2 linked regions of the Massilia litorea genome follow. The protein of the gene in region 1 interacts with the protein of each later gene in a pairwise test. Links are inferred from orthologs where the notes say so. Each region holds a gene or a part of one and is shown on either strand. Other genes may lie near its edges.

Evidence for each region.
Region 2: the proteins of LPB04_RS02305 (region 1) and ftsA interact in binary tests that used the Escherichia coli proteins (3 or more experiments, as listed by UniProt). The link is inferred for Massilia litorea from one-to-one orthologs.

What each region holds. Positions count from the first base shown.
Region 1 is NZ_CP062941.1:522,019-528,973, reverse strand. The notes cover bases 1,910-4,734. They hold LPB04_RS02305 (rod shape-determining protein), read left to right. Parts: upstream 1,910-2,712; coding sequence 2,713-3,756; downstream 3,757-4,734. Other genes in these bases: mreC (rod shape-determining protein MreC), read left to right, coding at 3,862-4,734; gatC (Asp-tRNA(Asn)/Glu-tRNA(Gln) amidotransferase subunit GatC), read right to left, coding at 2,097-2,396; gatA (Asp-tRNA(Asn)/Glu-tRNA(Gln) amidotransferase subunit GatA), read right to left, coding at 1,910-2,057. Outside these bases: Asp-tRNA(Asn)/Glu-tRNA(Gln) amidotransferase subunit GatB, read right to left, coding at 1-563; more of gatA, read right to left, coding at 582-1,909; more of mreC, read left to right, coding at 4,735-5,097; rod shape-determining protein MreD, read left to right, coding at 5,097-5,615; mrdA (penicillin-binding protein 2), read left to right, coding at 5,661-6,955. UniProt on the Escherichia coli protein: Forms membrane-associated dynamic filaments that are essential for cell shape determination. Acts by regulating cell wall synthesis and cell elongation, and thus cell shape.
Region 2 is NZ_CP062941.1:259,162-266,104, forward strand. What follows is about bases 3,272-6,084. They hold ftsA (cell division protein FtsA), read right to left. Parts: upstream 5,388-6,084; coding sequence 4,155-5,387; downstream 3,272-4,154. Other genes in these bases: ftsZ (cell division protein FtsZ), read right to left, coding at 3,272-4,005; LPB04_RS01075 (cell division protein FtsQ/DivIB), read right to left, coding at 5,399-6,084. Outside these bases: lpxC (UDP-3-O-acyl-N-acetylglucosamine deacetylase), read right to left, coding at 1-745; LPB04_RS01050 (DMT family transporter), read right to left, coding at 836-1,678; LPB04_RS01055 (peroxiredoxin), read right to left, coding at 1,795-2,298; more of ftsZ, read right to left, coding at 2,809-3,271; more of LPB04_RS01075, read right to left, coding at 6,085-6,226; LPB04_RS01080 (D-alanine--D-alanine ligase), read right to left, coding at 6,231-6,943. UniProt on the Escherichia coli protein: Essential cell division protein that assists in the assembly of the Z ring. May serve as the principal membrane anchor for the Z ring.

The sequences.
Region 1 (6,955 bases):
CACATGACCAGGCCGTGCAGGGCCTTGGCATAGGCCACGGCCTCGTTCGCGCTGCGCATTTCCGGTTCTGAGACGATCTCGAGCAGCGGCGTGCCGGCGCGGTTCAGGTCGATGCCGGTCATGCCGGCGTAGTCCTCGTGCAGCGATTTGCCGGCGTCTTCCTCGAGGTGGGCACGGGTCAGGTTGACGGTCTTCGTCTCCAGCTTGCCGTCCTTCTCGTAGCCGAAGGTGATCGTGCCGCCCTGGACCACGGGGTCTTCGAACTGGCTGATCTGGTAGCCCTTCGGCAGGTCCGGATAAAAATAGTTTTTACGGGCGAAGACCGATTGCGGCGCGATTTTCGCGCCGACCGCCAGGCCGAAGCGGATCGCGCGCTCGACGGCGCCCTTGTTCATCACGGGCAGCACGCCCGGCAGGGCCAGGTCCACGGGGCTCGCCTGCGTGTTCGGCTCGGCGCCGAACTGGATCGAGCTGCCGCTGAAGATTTTCGAATTGGTCGTGAGCTGGACGTGGTTCTCAAGACCGATGACGACTTCCCATTGCATGGTGTTCTCTCTTTGTATTCTGTGCGGGCGTGACGGTTAGACGCCTTCAGGCGCGCGCTGGTGCCAGTCGGTCGCCAGCTGGTACTGGTGGGCGACGTTCAGCAGCTTCGCTTCGCTGAAGTAGTTGCCGATGATTTGCAGGCCGACCGGACGTTTTTCATTCTTCTCGCCGCTGCCGAAACCGCAGGGGATCGACATGCCGGGCAGGCCGGCCAGGCTGGTCGACAAAGTAAAAATGTCGGCCAGGTAGTTGGCGACCGGGTCGTTGGTCTTCGAACCCGCGTCCCAGGCGACGGTCGGCGCCACCGGGCCCATGATCACGTCGCACTTGTCGGCGAACGCGGCCTGGAAGTCGTCGGCGATCAGGCGGCGGATCTTTTGCGCCTGCACGTAGTAGGCGTCGTAGTAGCCATGGCAGAGCACATAGGTGCCGACCATGATGCGGCGCTGGACTTCGCGGCCGAAACCTTCGGCGCGGGTTTTCTTGTACATCTCCGCCAGGTCCTTGTACTCGCTGGCGCGGTGGCCGTAGCGCACGCCGTCGAAGCGCGACAGGTTCGAGGAGGCCTCGGCCGGGGCGATGATGTAGTAGGTCGGGATCGACAGCGCCGTCTTCGGCAGCGAAATATCGACCAGCACGGCGCCCAGTGCCACGAATTGATCGAGCGCGGCGCGCACGGCGCTTTCCACGTCGGCGGCCAGGCCTTCGCCGAAGTATTCCGAAGGCACGCCGATGCGCAGGCCGTTCAATGGCTTGTCCAGGTCGCGCGTAAAATCTTCGTGCAGGTTGCCTTGTTCGGGCGTCAGGCTGGTCGAGTCGCGCACGTCGTGGCCGACCATTTCGTTCAGCAGCAGGGCGCAGTCTTCCGCCGTCTGCGCCATCGGGCCGCCCTGGTCGAGCGAGGAAGCGAAGGCGATCATGCCGAAGCGCGAGACGCGGCCATAGGTCGGCTTGATGCCGGTGACGCCGCAGAAGGCGGCCGGCTGGCGGATCGAGCCGCCGGTGTCGGTGGCGGTCGCGGCCGGCGCCAGGCGCGCGGCGATCGCGGCGGCCGAGCCGCCCGAGGAGCCGCCCGGCACGGCCAGCGCATCCCATGGGTTCTTCACCGGACCGAAGGCGGAGTTCTCGTTCGCCGAGCCCATCGCGAATTCGTCGCAGTTCACTTTGCCGAGCGTGACCATGCCGGCCGCATTGAAGCGGTCGACCACGGTGGCGTCGAAGGGGCTGACGTAGTTGGCCAGCATCTTCGAGCCGGCAGTCGTGCGCCAGTCGCGCGTGACGAAGATATCCTTATGGGCGATCGGCACGCCGGTCAGGGGGCCGGCGCTGCCTTCGGCGATGCGGGCATCGGCGGCGGCGGCCTGGGCCAGCGACAGGGCCGGGTCCACGTGCAGGAAGGCGTTGTGGCCGCTCGCTGCGATGCGGTCGAGGAAGTGGCGGGTGAGCTCGGTGGAGGACACCTGCTTCGCCTGCAGCAGCGCGGACAGTTCTTTGATGGTCTTGTTATGCATGGTGCCTAAGTTCCGTAAATACGTGTTCGTGGAAGCGGTTTACTCGATGACCTTCGGCACCAGGTACAGGCCGTCCTGGGCTTTCGGCGCGGGCGCCTGGTAGTCGTCGCGGCGGTTTTCTTCGGTGACCACGTCGTCGCGCAGGCGCAGCGGCAGCGCCATGATCGCGGCGATCGGATGCGACAACGGCGCAACACCGCTGGTGTCGACCGCCTGCATCTGTTCGGCCAGGGCGAAGATGCCGTTCAACTCGCCCAGTGCGGTCTCGGCGTGGGCATCGTCCATCTCGAGCTGCGCCAGGTTGGCGATGCGTTTTACGTCTGAAAGAGTCAGGGACATGGCAAAAAGCGCGGCGCGGGCCGCGTTCAAAATGTGGTTGGGCGGACAACGGAGTGAGGCTGCAGGCTGTTGAACAGCGTGCTACGGTCGATAAAACCTTGCTAATACCGTCGATCTCGCTCTGGGAACTGGGGGGTAAAACCCCCTGTTTTCAACGTTTAATCGGTAAATTATAAGGTAGAATGGCGGGCTAATGCGTGGTCGGCGCCGAATGAGCGCGGCCCCGGCATGAAAAGACCGCAGGGCGCAGTCAGGGCCGGGGCGGCGAGGACTCCCGATCAAATTTTAAGGCGCGGTTTCGCGCATCAGGACACACATGTTTGGTTCTTTACGCAGTTACTTCTCGAACGACCTGGCCATCGACCTGGGTACCGCCAACACGCTGATCTATGTGCGCGGCCAGGGCATCGTGCTGGACGAGCCATCGGTCGTTGCGATCCGCCAGCAGGGCGGCCCGAACGGCAAGAAGACGATCCAGGCGGTCGGCAAGAAGGCCAAGCAGATGCTGGGCAAGGTACCGGGCAATATCGAGGCGATCCGCCCGATGAAGGACGGCGTCATCGCCGACTTCACCGTCACCGAAGAGATGCTCAAGCAGTTCATCCGCATGGTGCATGACTCGAAGTTCTTCCGCCCGTCGCCGCGCATCATCATCTGCGTGCCTTGCGGTTCGACCCAGGTCGAGCGCCGCGCGATCCGCGAATCGGCGCTCGGCGCCGGCGCCTCGCAGGTGTTCCTGATCGAAGAGCCGATGGCTGCCGCGCTTGGCGCCGGCCTGCCGGTGTCGGACGCGACCGGCTCGATGGTGGTCGACATCGGCGGCGGCACCACGGAAGTGGGTATCATCTCGCTGGGCGGCATGGTGTATAAAGGTTCGGTGCGCGTCGGCGGCGACAAGTTCGACGAAGCCATCGTCAACTACATCCGCCGCAACTACGGCATGCTGATCGGCGAACAGACCGCCGAAGCGATCAAGAAGGCCATCGGTTCGGCCTTCCCTGGTTCGGAAGTGAAGGAAATGGAAGTCAAGGGCCGCAACCTGTCCGAAGGCATCCCGCGCGCGTTCACGATCTCGTCGAACGAGATCCTGGAAGCGCTGACCGACCCGCTGAACAACATCGTCTCGGCGGTGAAGAACGCACTCGAGCAGACCCCGCCGGAACTGGGCGCCGACATCGCCGAGAAGGGCATGATGCTGACCGGCGGCGGCGCACTGCTGCGCGACCTCGATCGCCTCCTGATGGAAGAGACCGGCCTGCCGGTACTGGTCGCCGAAGACCCGCTCACCTGCGTGGTGCGCGGCTCGGGCATGGCGCTGGAACACAATGACAAGCTGGGCTCCATTTTCTCGTACGAGTAAACAGCCGCCGGCTCGATGGTGCAAGACCCTGGGCAGGCCGCCGGTGCAATACCGGCCGCCTGCCTGCGCTGATTCCGGGCGGCTTATCCGCCATTATTGAAATCCATGGATTACAGTCCTCCGCCGCTTTTCAAACAGGGCGCCCCAGCGCGGGTGAAGGTGACGGTGTTCGCGATCTTGTCGCTGACGCTGCTGGTGGTCGACGCCCACATGCACGTATTGAACACCGTGCGCCAGGTCGCCGCCACCGTACTCTATCCGCTGCAGATGGCCGCGCTCATGCCGCGCGACGCCGTCTCCAGCATGGGCGGCTATTTTTCCTCGCTGTCGAGCCTGCAGAACGAAGTGCGCGACCTGAAGAACCAGCAGGTGGCCCAGGCCCAGGCCATGCAGCAGGCCCAGCTCCAGATGGCCGAGAACGCTCACCTGCGGCGCCTGCTGGAGGCGCGCGAGTACCTGCCGGTGGCGTCGATCATGGGCGAGATCCTGTACGACGCGCGCGACCCGTCGACCCGCCGCATCGTGCTCGATCGCGGTACCCGCAACGGCGTGCAGCTCGGGCTGCCGGTGATCGACAACGCCGGCGTCATCGGCCAGGTGACCCGCGTCTTCCCGTTCACCTCGGAAGTGACCCTGCTGACCGACAAGGAGCAGGCGATTCCGGTGCAGGTGCTGCGCTCGGGCCTGCGCAGCATCGCCTATGGCCGCGGGCGCTCCGGACTGCTCGACCTGCGTTTCGTCGCGCCCGACGCCGACATCCAGGTCGGCGACGTGATCGTCACCTCGGGCCTGGACGGCATGTATCCGGCCGGCCTCGCCGTGGCGAAAGTCATGCAGGTCGAGAAGGTGGCCGCCGGCGCTTTCGGGCGCGTGGTCTGCCAGCCGCTCGGCGGCATCGACCGCAACCGCCAGCTGCTGATCGTGATGTCGGGCGCGGCGCGCGCGCCGCGTCCGGCCGAACCGCCGGCGCCGCCGGTGCACGGCGCCAGCCGCCGCAACCTGCCGAAGATGGATCCGGTGCCGGTGCCGCCGCTGGCGGCTGCTCCGCTGCCGGCGCAGGGCCTGCCGACCCAGCCCGGCGCCAACAGCCCGGCCGGGACCGGCGCGGCCGCACCTGCCGCGCCTGCGCCCGCCGCCACCGTTCCCGCGCCCGCCGGCGCGCAGCATCCGGGTGTCAGGCCGGCCGCTGCGCCAGCGGCCACGCCGCCCGCCGCGACCGGCACGCCGCCCGCCGCAACCGGCGCTGCGCATCCGGCCGCGCCGCCAACAACCACGGCCGCACCGGCTGCAAAAACAACGGCCACGCAGCCTGTGCCTGCGCCACGCAAGGAGGGCGCGTAATGCCCGGAGCACGTCCCAACTACATCCTGCTGCCGGTCAGCCCGCTGTTCATCGCGTTCAGCCTGACCTGCGCCTTCATGCTCAACCTGCTGCCCTGGGGCCAGTGGACCGGCGCCCCCGATTTCGTGGCGCTGGTGCTGGTCTTCTGGGGCATCCACCAGCCGCGAAAGGTCGGCATCGGCGTCGCCTTTGCCATGGGCCTGCTGATGGACGTGCACGACGCCACGCTGCTGGGCGAGAACGCGCTGGCCTATACGCTGCTGTCGTACGTCGCCACGATGATCCACCGCCGCGTGCTGTGGTTCCCGGTGCTGACCCAGGCCATGCACGTGTTCCCGCTGCTGCTGCTGGCGCAGGCGATCCAGTCCTTCGTGCACTTCTTCGCCACCGGCCGCTTCCCCGGCTGGCTGCATTTCATCGAAAGCGCGGTCGCGGTCGCCCTGTGGCCGGTCATCACCTGGCTGCTGCTGGCGCCGCAGCGCCGCGCCGTGGACCGCGACCACACCCGCCCGATCTGATGGCCCAGCCGCACGATGACCGAGCGCAGTAATGACTGAGCAGTAATGACCGAAATTAAAGACAGCGACCGCGAGATCCACCGCTTCCGCCTGCGCCTGACGGTGCTGGTGGTGATGGTCTTCCTCTGCTTCGGCGCCCTGGTGGCGCGCTTCGTCTGGCTGCAGGTCGTCCAGCACGACAAATACCATGCCCAGGCCGAAGACAACCGCATCGCGCTGGTGCCGATCGTGCCGAACCGCGGCCTGATCGTCGACCGCAACGGCGTGGTCCTGGCGCGTAATTACTCCGCCTATACGCTCGAGATCACGCCCTCGAAACTGCAGGCCAGCATGGACTCGGTGATCGACGAACTGGCCAGGCTGGTGTCGATCGAGCCGAAGGACCGCAAGCGCTTCAAGCGCCTGCTGGAAGAGTCGCGCAGCTTCGCCAGCGTGCCGCTGCGCACGAGGCTCACCGACGACGAGGTGGCGCGCTTCACCGCGCAGCGCTTCCGCTTCCCTGGCGTCGAGGTGCAGGCCCGCCTGTTCCGCCAGTACCCGCTGGGCGAGATCGCCTCGCACGTGGTCGGCTACATCGGCCGCATCAACACGCGCGAAGCCGAGGCGATCGAGGAAGGCGACGACGCCGCCAACTACAACGGCACCGACTACATCGGCAAGGAAGGCCTCGAGAAGAAATACGAGCGCTACCTGCACGGCACCACCGGCTACGAAGAGGTCGAGCGCTCGGCCGGCGGGCGCGCGATCCGCACGCTGTCGCGCCGGCCTCCGGTCCCGGGCAGCAACCTGATCCTGTCGGTCGACATCGAACTGCAGAAGGTGGTCGAGGAAGCCTTCGGCGACCAGCGCGGCGCCTTTGTCGCCATCGATCCCGAAACCGGCGACGTGCTGGCCTATGTCTCGCGTCCGGGCTTCGACCCGAACCTGTTCGTCGACGGCATCGACAGCCAGAGCTGGAACGAGCTGAATACCTCGCTCGACAAACCGCTGATGAACCGTCCGCTGTCGGGCACCTATCCGCCCGGCTCGACCTTCAAGCCCTTCATGGCGCTGGCTGCGCTCGAGCTGGGCAAACGCAGCAAGAGCCACGGCATCATGGATCCCGGTTTCTTCACGCTCGGCGGGCACCGCTTCAACGACGACGTCAAGGGCGGGCACGGCTATGTCGACCTGCATCGTTCGGTCGTGGTCTCGTGCGACACCTATTACTACCAGCTCGGCAACGACCTCGGGATCGACGCCATCCATGACTTCATGGCGCCGTTCGGCTTCGGCTCCCAGACCGGCATCGACCTCGAGCACGAAAAGGTCGGTGTCCTGCCCTCGAAGGAGTGGAAGGC
Region 2 (6,943 bases), 260 kb from region 1 along the record:
CGCCGATCGCATCGAGAATCTTGTGCCGCACGAATTCGTCGTCGTAGCGCAGGCCGTCCGCATTCAGGATCCGGTATTCGTCCATCACGATCGCGTTTTCCAGCGAGCCGCCCCGTGCCAGGCCCATGCCGCGCAGGCTCTCGACGTCCTGCATGAAGCCGAAGGTGCGGGCGCGCGCCACGTCGTGCACATACGACACGTGCGCAAAATCGACCGTCGCGTTCTGCATGGTGCCGTCCACCGCCGGGTGGTTGAATTCGATGAAGAAGTCGAGTTTGAAACCGTCGTGCGGTTTCAATTTCGCCCACTTTTCGTTGTTGCCCGCGCCGTGGCGCACTTCGACTTCCTTCAGCACGCGAATAAATTTCTTCGGCGCGGCCTGGTCCTGCACGCCGGCCTGCTGCAACAGGAACACGAAGGAGGACGCGGAGCCGTCCATGATCGGGATTTCCTCGGCCGTCACTTCGATGTACAGGTTGTCGATGCCGAGGCCGGCGCAGGCCGACATCAGGTGTTCGACGGTCGAGACGCGCGCGTCGCCCTTGACCAGGACCGAGGCCATGCGCGTATCGCCGACGACCTCGGCGCTCGACGGGAATTCGACGACCGGGTCGAGGTCGACGCGGCGGAATACGATGCCGGTATCGACCGCGGCCGGGCGCAGCGTCAGTTCGACCTTGCGGCCCGAGTGCAGCCCGACGCCGGTCGTACGCACGAGTTCTTTGATGGTTCGTTGTTTGAGCATGAGCCGATTATATCGTCGCTGGCAAATCGCTGCCGGACTCGACCCTTGCAGCGAGGCAATGGATGAGCTAACCGATGCGCAAAGGCGACACTACGGATGCTCGCTCTCCGCATGTGTTTTCTCGTGTCGAATCAGATAGATACCGCTGCCGATGATGATCGCTGCCCCGACCAGGGTGTACTCGTCGGGCAGGGTCTGCCACAGCAGCCAGTCGATCGCCACGCCCCAGGCCAGGGCCGAATACTCGAAGGGTGCGACCACCGAGGCCTCGCCGTGGCTGAAGGCCTCCGTGATCGCCAGCTGGCCGAAGAAGCCGGAAATCGCCAGTCCGAGCAGCAGCCAGACGTGGGCCGGGTCGAGCGCCACCCAGTTCGGCGCGGCCAGCGTACTCGCGCCGATCGCCATCAGCAGCATCAGCCAGAACATCATCTGGCGCGTGGAATTGGTGCGCGCCTGCACGCGCGCCGCGATTGCGGAAATGGCGTAGCAGACGGCCGAGGCCAGGATGGCGAGACCGCCCAGGGTCAGCATGCCCTCGCCTTCCGGTCGCAGCACGACCAGCACGCCGCCGAGGCCCACGAAAATGGCGATCCAGCGTGCCAGGTCGACGGTCTCTTTCAGGAAGAACACCGACATCGCCGTGATCAGCGCGGGCGCGATGAAGAAGATCGAATAGGCTTCCGCCAGGCTGAGTTTTTTCAGCCCGAATGCGAACAGCGCCAGCATGCCGATGCCGAGCGCGCCGCGCAGCAGGTGCAGGCCCGGCTTCACCTGCAGCATGGTCGAGAAGCCGCCGCGCCAGGCGACATAGGCGCAGACCAGCGGCAGCGAGGACAGCGAACGCAGGGCCGCGACCTGCATCGCCGGATAGTGGGCGGCGAGCAGTTTCATCGCCGTGTCCATCAATGAGAACATGACGACCGCGATCAGCATCGCGTAGATGCTGCGCAGGTTGCCGCTTACTTTGCTTTGTGCGTGGGCTTGCATGGGCTACGGAATAAAATGAAAACGGCGCCGCAGCGCCGTCGGGTGATGCGGGGGAGCCGGAATCAGCCCAGTTGCGACAGCATCGTTTCGGCGCTCGAGACGTCGAAGCCGCCCTGCTCCACGTTCAGCTGTTTCACCACGCCGTCTTCCACCAGCATCGAGTAGCGCTGCGAACGCGTGCCCATGTTGTGCTTCGAGAAGTCCGCGTCCAGGCCGAGGGCCTTGGTGAAGGAAGCGTTACCGTCGGCCATCATGCGCACGATGCCGGTCGATTTCTGGTCGCGGCCCCAGGCGCCCATGACGAAGGCGTCGTTGACCGAGATGCACCAGATTTCGTCCACGCCTTTGGCCTTCAGGGCGGCGGCGTTCTGGACATAGCCAGGCACGTGCTTGGCCGAGCAGGTCGGCGTGAAGGCGCCCGGCAGGCCGAAGATCGCGATCTTCTTGCCTTTTACCAGGTCGGCGACCTGGAACACGTTCGGGCCGAGCGAGCAGCCTTCGGTTTCGGTCTCGATGAATTCAGCCAGGGTGCCTTCCGGCAGGCGCTCGCCAATCTTGATGGTCATGGATTAATCCTCAGGTGTTATTTTGAAAACCTTGCCAGTATGCCTGATGCGCACAAGGCTTGCACGGCGCGGCTTCGCCCGCCCTGCTGTCACAACACCCGGTGCCCGCGCGTCTTGTCCTCATCCCTGCTCTACACTGGCTCGAGGACGCCTGGCTGCGCTGGCACGGCAGTGCCCGGGCGAATGCGAAAAATCGCGTGCAGTCGCCCGAAGCCTGGCTGGTCACGGTCACGACGCGCCTGGCGATCGAGCGCCTGCGCAGCCGCAAGAGCGAGCGCGAGACCTATATCGATAAATCCTGGGACGTAGGGTGGGCGGGTCTCCCGCCCACGCGGCCATAGTCAGCGGCGAGATCGTCCGGCACGATACCGGAACCGTTATCGATCAGCGCGTGGGCGGGAAACCCGCCCACCCTACCGGTATTGCCGGACGCAATCGATGAACGCATAAAAAAACCGGGACCGGAGCGCGAGCTCCGATCCCGGTTGTATTTAACTAAACGATTTACGCTCAGTCGGCTTGCTTACGCAGGAAAGCCGGAATGTCGTAGGTCTCGACGCCATTGCGCTGCATCGCCTGCACCTGCTCCGATGCCTGCTCGCGGCGCCACACGGCCGGCTGCTTCATGCCGGCGTCGCCGCCGGTCGCTGCGTGGCCCATGGTGACGCCGGCGGTGACCGATGCCGTGCCGGCCATCATCGGCGCATTGTAGGTACCGGTGCGCAGCACCTGCTGCGGCTGCACCAGCTGCATCTTCTTGGCTTTGCCCAGACCCGTGGCAACCACGGTCACGCGGATCTCGTCGCCCATCTCGTCGTCGTAGGCGATGCCTTGTGCGATCGATGCGTCCGGAGCGGCAAAGGCGCGCACGGCAGCCATGACTTCCTTGATCTCCTTACCTTTCAGGCCACGCGAAGCGGTGACGTTCACCAGCACGCCCTTGGCGCCCGACAGGTCGATACCGTCCAGCAGCGGCGAAGCGACGGCCTGCTCGGCGGCGATGCGCGCGCGGTCCACGCCGGAAGCGGTGGCGGTGCCCATCATGGCCTTGCCCTGCTCGCTCATGATCGTCTTGACGTCGTTGAAGTCGACGTTGATGTGACCCGGCACGTTGATGATCTCGGCGATACCGGCAACGGCGTTGTTGAGCACGTCGTCGGCATGCTTCATCCACTCGAGCATCGATTCGTCTTCGTAGATGTCTTCCAGCTTTTCGTTGAGGATGATGATCAGCGAGTCGACATGCTTCGACAGTTCTTCGAGGCCCGCCTCGGCGACGTCCATGCACTTCTGGCCTTCGTACGAGAACGGCTTCGAGACCACGGCCACCGTCAGGGCGCCCATGGTTTTCGCCACTTCGGCCACGATCGGTGCGGCGCCGGTACCGGTGCCGCCGCCCATGCCGGCAGCGATGAAGACCATGTGCGCGCCGCGCAGCGAATCTTCGATGCGGCTACGGGTCTGCTCGGCCAGCTGGCGGCCGATTTCCGGGCGCATGCCGGCACCCAGGCCGGACTCGCCGATCTGGATGATGTTGTTCGCGCTCGACGCAGCCAGCGCCTGGGCATCGGTGTTGGCGGCGATGAACTCGACGCCCGACACACCTTTGTTGATCATGTGCTGCACCGCGTTGCCGCCTGCACCACCCACGCCGACGACCTTGATCACCGTTCCCAGTGCTGCGTTATCGACCATATCGAACTCCATGATGTCACTCCTAATTTTCAAAGTGCACTATCCATGCACCAAACCTCATAAGGGTATCAGGCCTAGCGCTTGGATACTGCTTAGTATTATAAAAAAATATGTGTTTTGTATCGAATCAAATACGCTTGGCTGACTGCGCCGATTGCTGCTTAGAAATTCCCCAAGAACCATTCCTTCATACGTTGCCACACCGCCTTTACCGAGCCATCCTGACGCGTAACGATGTGGCCCCGCAAATACTGTTTTTTCGCTTCCATCAACAGGCCCAGCACCGTCGCGTAGCGCGGGCTGCGGACCACGTCGGCCAGCTGGCCGCGGTAGTCCGGCGTGCCCAGGCGCGTCGGTTTCAGGAACATGTCTTCGGCCATCTCGATCATCCCCGGCATCATCGAGGTGCCACCGGTGAGCACGATGCCCGACGACAGCACGCCCTCGTAGCCGGACTCGCGCACCACCTGGTGCACCATCGCGAACAGCTCTTCGACACGCGGTTCGATGACGGCGGCCAGCGCCTGGCGCGAGAGCGAACGCGGACCGCGGTCGCCCAGGCCCGGCACTTCCAGGGTCTCGCCCGGATCGGCCAGCACCTGCTTGGCGACGCCGTAGCGCAGCTTGATTTCTTCGGCTTCGCCGGTCGGCGTGCGCAGCGCCATCGCGATGTCGCTGGTGATCTGGTCGCCGGCGATGGGGATCACGGCCGTGTGGCGGATTGCGCCGTCGGAAAACACCGCGATGTCGGTGGTGCCGCCGCCGATGTCGATGATGACGACGCCGAGTTCCTTCTCGTCGTTCGTCAGCACCGCGTCGGCCGAGGCCATCGGCTGCAGGATCAGGTCCGACACTTCCAGGCCGCAGCGGCGCACGCACTTGACGATGTTCTGCACCGCCGACACCGCGCCGGTGACGATGTGCACGCGCACTTCCAGGCGGATGCCGCTCATGCCGATCGGCTCGCGCACGTCTTCCTGGTTGTCGACGATGAATTCCTGCGGCACCGTGTGCAGCAGCTGCTGGTCGGTCGGGATGTTGACCGCTTTCGCCGTCTCGATCACGCGCGCGACGTCGGTCTGCGTGACTTCCTTGTCCTTGATCGCAACCATGCCGCTCGAATTGAAGGAGCGGATATGGCTGCCGGCGATGCCTGCGTAGACATTGCGGATCTTGCAGTCGGCCATCAGCTCGGCCTCCTCGAGCGCGCGCTGGATCGATTCGACGGTGGCCTCGATGTTGACCACAACGCCCTTCTTCAATCCCTTCGACTCGTGCTGACCGAGGCCGATGACCTCGTGGCGTCCGTCGGACATCACCTCGGCCACCACCGCCACCACCTTCGAGGTGCCGATGTCGAGGCCGACGATCAGGTTTTTCGCGTCTTTTGTCATTGCTCGCCTGCTTAGATTTGCTTTGTTGGCTTGTTAGTCGGAGTTTTTGTTTTCTTCTTCGCCGCGGCCTTCACAGGCTTGGTGGCATCCGTCGGCACAGTCAAGGCCGCGGAGGACAGCGCCAGCCCGTTCGGGTAGCGCATGTCGATCGTATCGATGCGGCCTTCCTGCAGCCGGGCGACCAGCTGCGGGTAGACCCCGACCAGGCGCTGCACGCGCGCCTTGACGGTGTTCTTGTCCTGCTCGCGGCCGAGCTCCACGCTCATGCCGTTGTCCAGCTTGACGGTCCAGGCGTAACGCGAGGACAGCGCCAGTTCCTGCGGCACCAGTTTCACCGGCGCGAACCACGAGCGCAATTCGGAGAAGCGCGCCAGCACATCCTTCTCGCTGCCGGCGGGTCCGACAAAGGCCGGCAGTTCGTGGTCGTCGTCGGCCTCGGCGATATTGGCGGTAAATACATCGCCCTTCACCGACAGCAGGCGGCCTTCGCCCCAGGTGCCGAGCGCTTCGTGCTCTTCCACTTCCACGATGAGGCCGTTCGGCCACTCGCGGCGCACCGTTGCGCGGCGTACCCAGGGCACCGCCTCGAAGGTCGTGCGCACCTGCTCCAGGTCCGTCGTGAAGAAATTCCCGCGGATCTTGCCAAGGACGCTGTTCCGTACCGTCAGTTCGTTCACGTGCTTCAGGTCGATCTTGTACAAGCTCTCGATGCGCACTTCGCGCAAGGTGAACATCGGCCGCTGCGACAGCCACCACACGCCGCTCGCGATACCGGCGAGCAGCGTCGCCGCCAGCAGCGTGCTGGCGGTGGCGTTGAGGGCGCGTACGTCATGCCACATTCTTTTAGCCTTGTGCCTTTACCATCTTGCAGCGCGCCGAACGCAGGATCTCGACGCACAGGTCTTCATAGCTGATACCCACCGCGCGCGCCGCCATCGGCACCAGCGAGTGGCCCGTCATGCCCGGCGAAGTATTGACTTCCAACAGGAACGGACGCATGTCGCTTTCGCGTACCAGCACGTCGACCCGGGCCCAGCCTTCGCAGCCGAGGGCGCGGTAGGCGTCCACGGCGTGCTTCTGGATCTCGGCAGTCAGTGCATCCGGCAGCTGCGCCGGGCAGTGGTACTGGACGTCGTCCGTGAAATACTTGTTCTGGTAGTCGTAGTTGCCCTGCGGAGCCACGATCTCGACGATCGGCAGCGCGCGCGCATGCTTGCCGGTGCCGAGCACGGCGACCGTGAACTCGCGGCCGGTGACGAATTCCTCGGCGAGGATGACTTCGTCGAAACCCGCGGCCAGGGCCACGGCAGCTTCGAACTCTTCGGCCTTTTCCACTTTCGTGATGCCGATGGTCGAGCCTTCGAGCGGCGGCTTGACGATCAGCGGCAGGCCCAGTTCGGCGACGACTTTATCCAGGTCGTCGCCCGGGGCGACGGTCGCGTAGCGCGGGGTCGGGATGTTTTTCGACAGCCAGATGATCTTGGTGGTGATCTTGTCCATGCCGACGGAGGACGCCATGACGCCGCTGCCGGTGTAGGGAATGCCGAGCTGTTCGA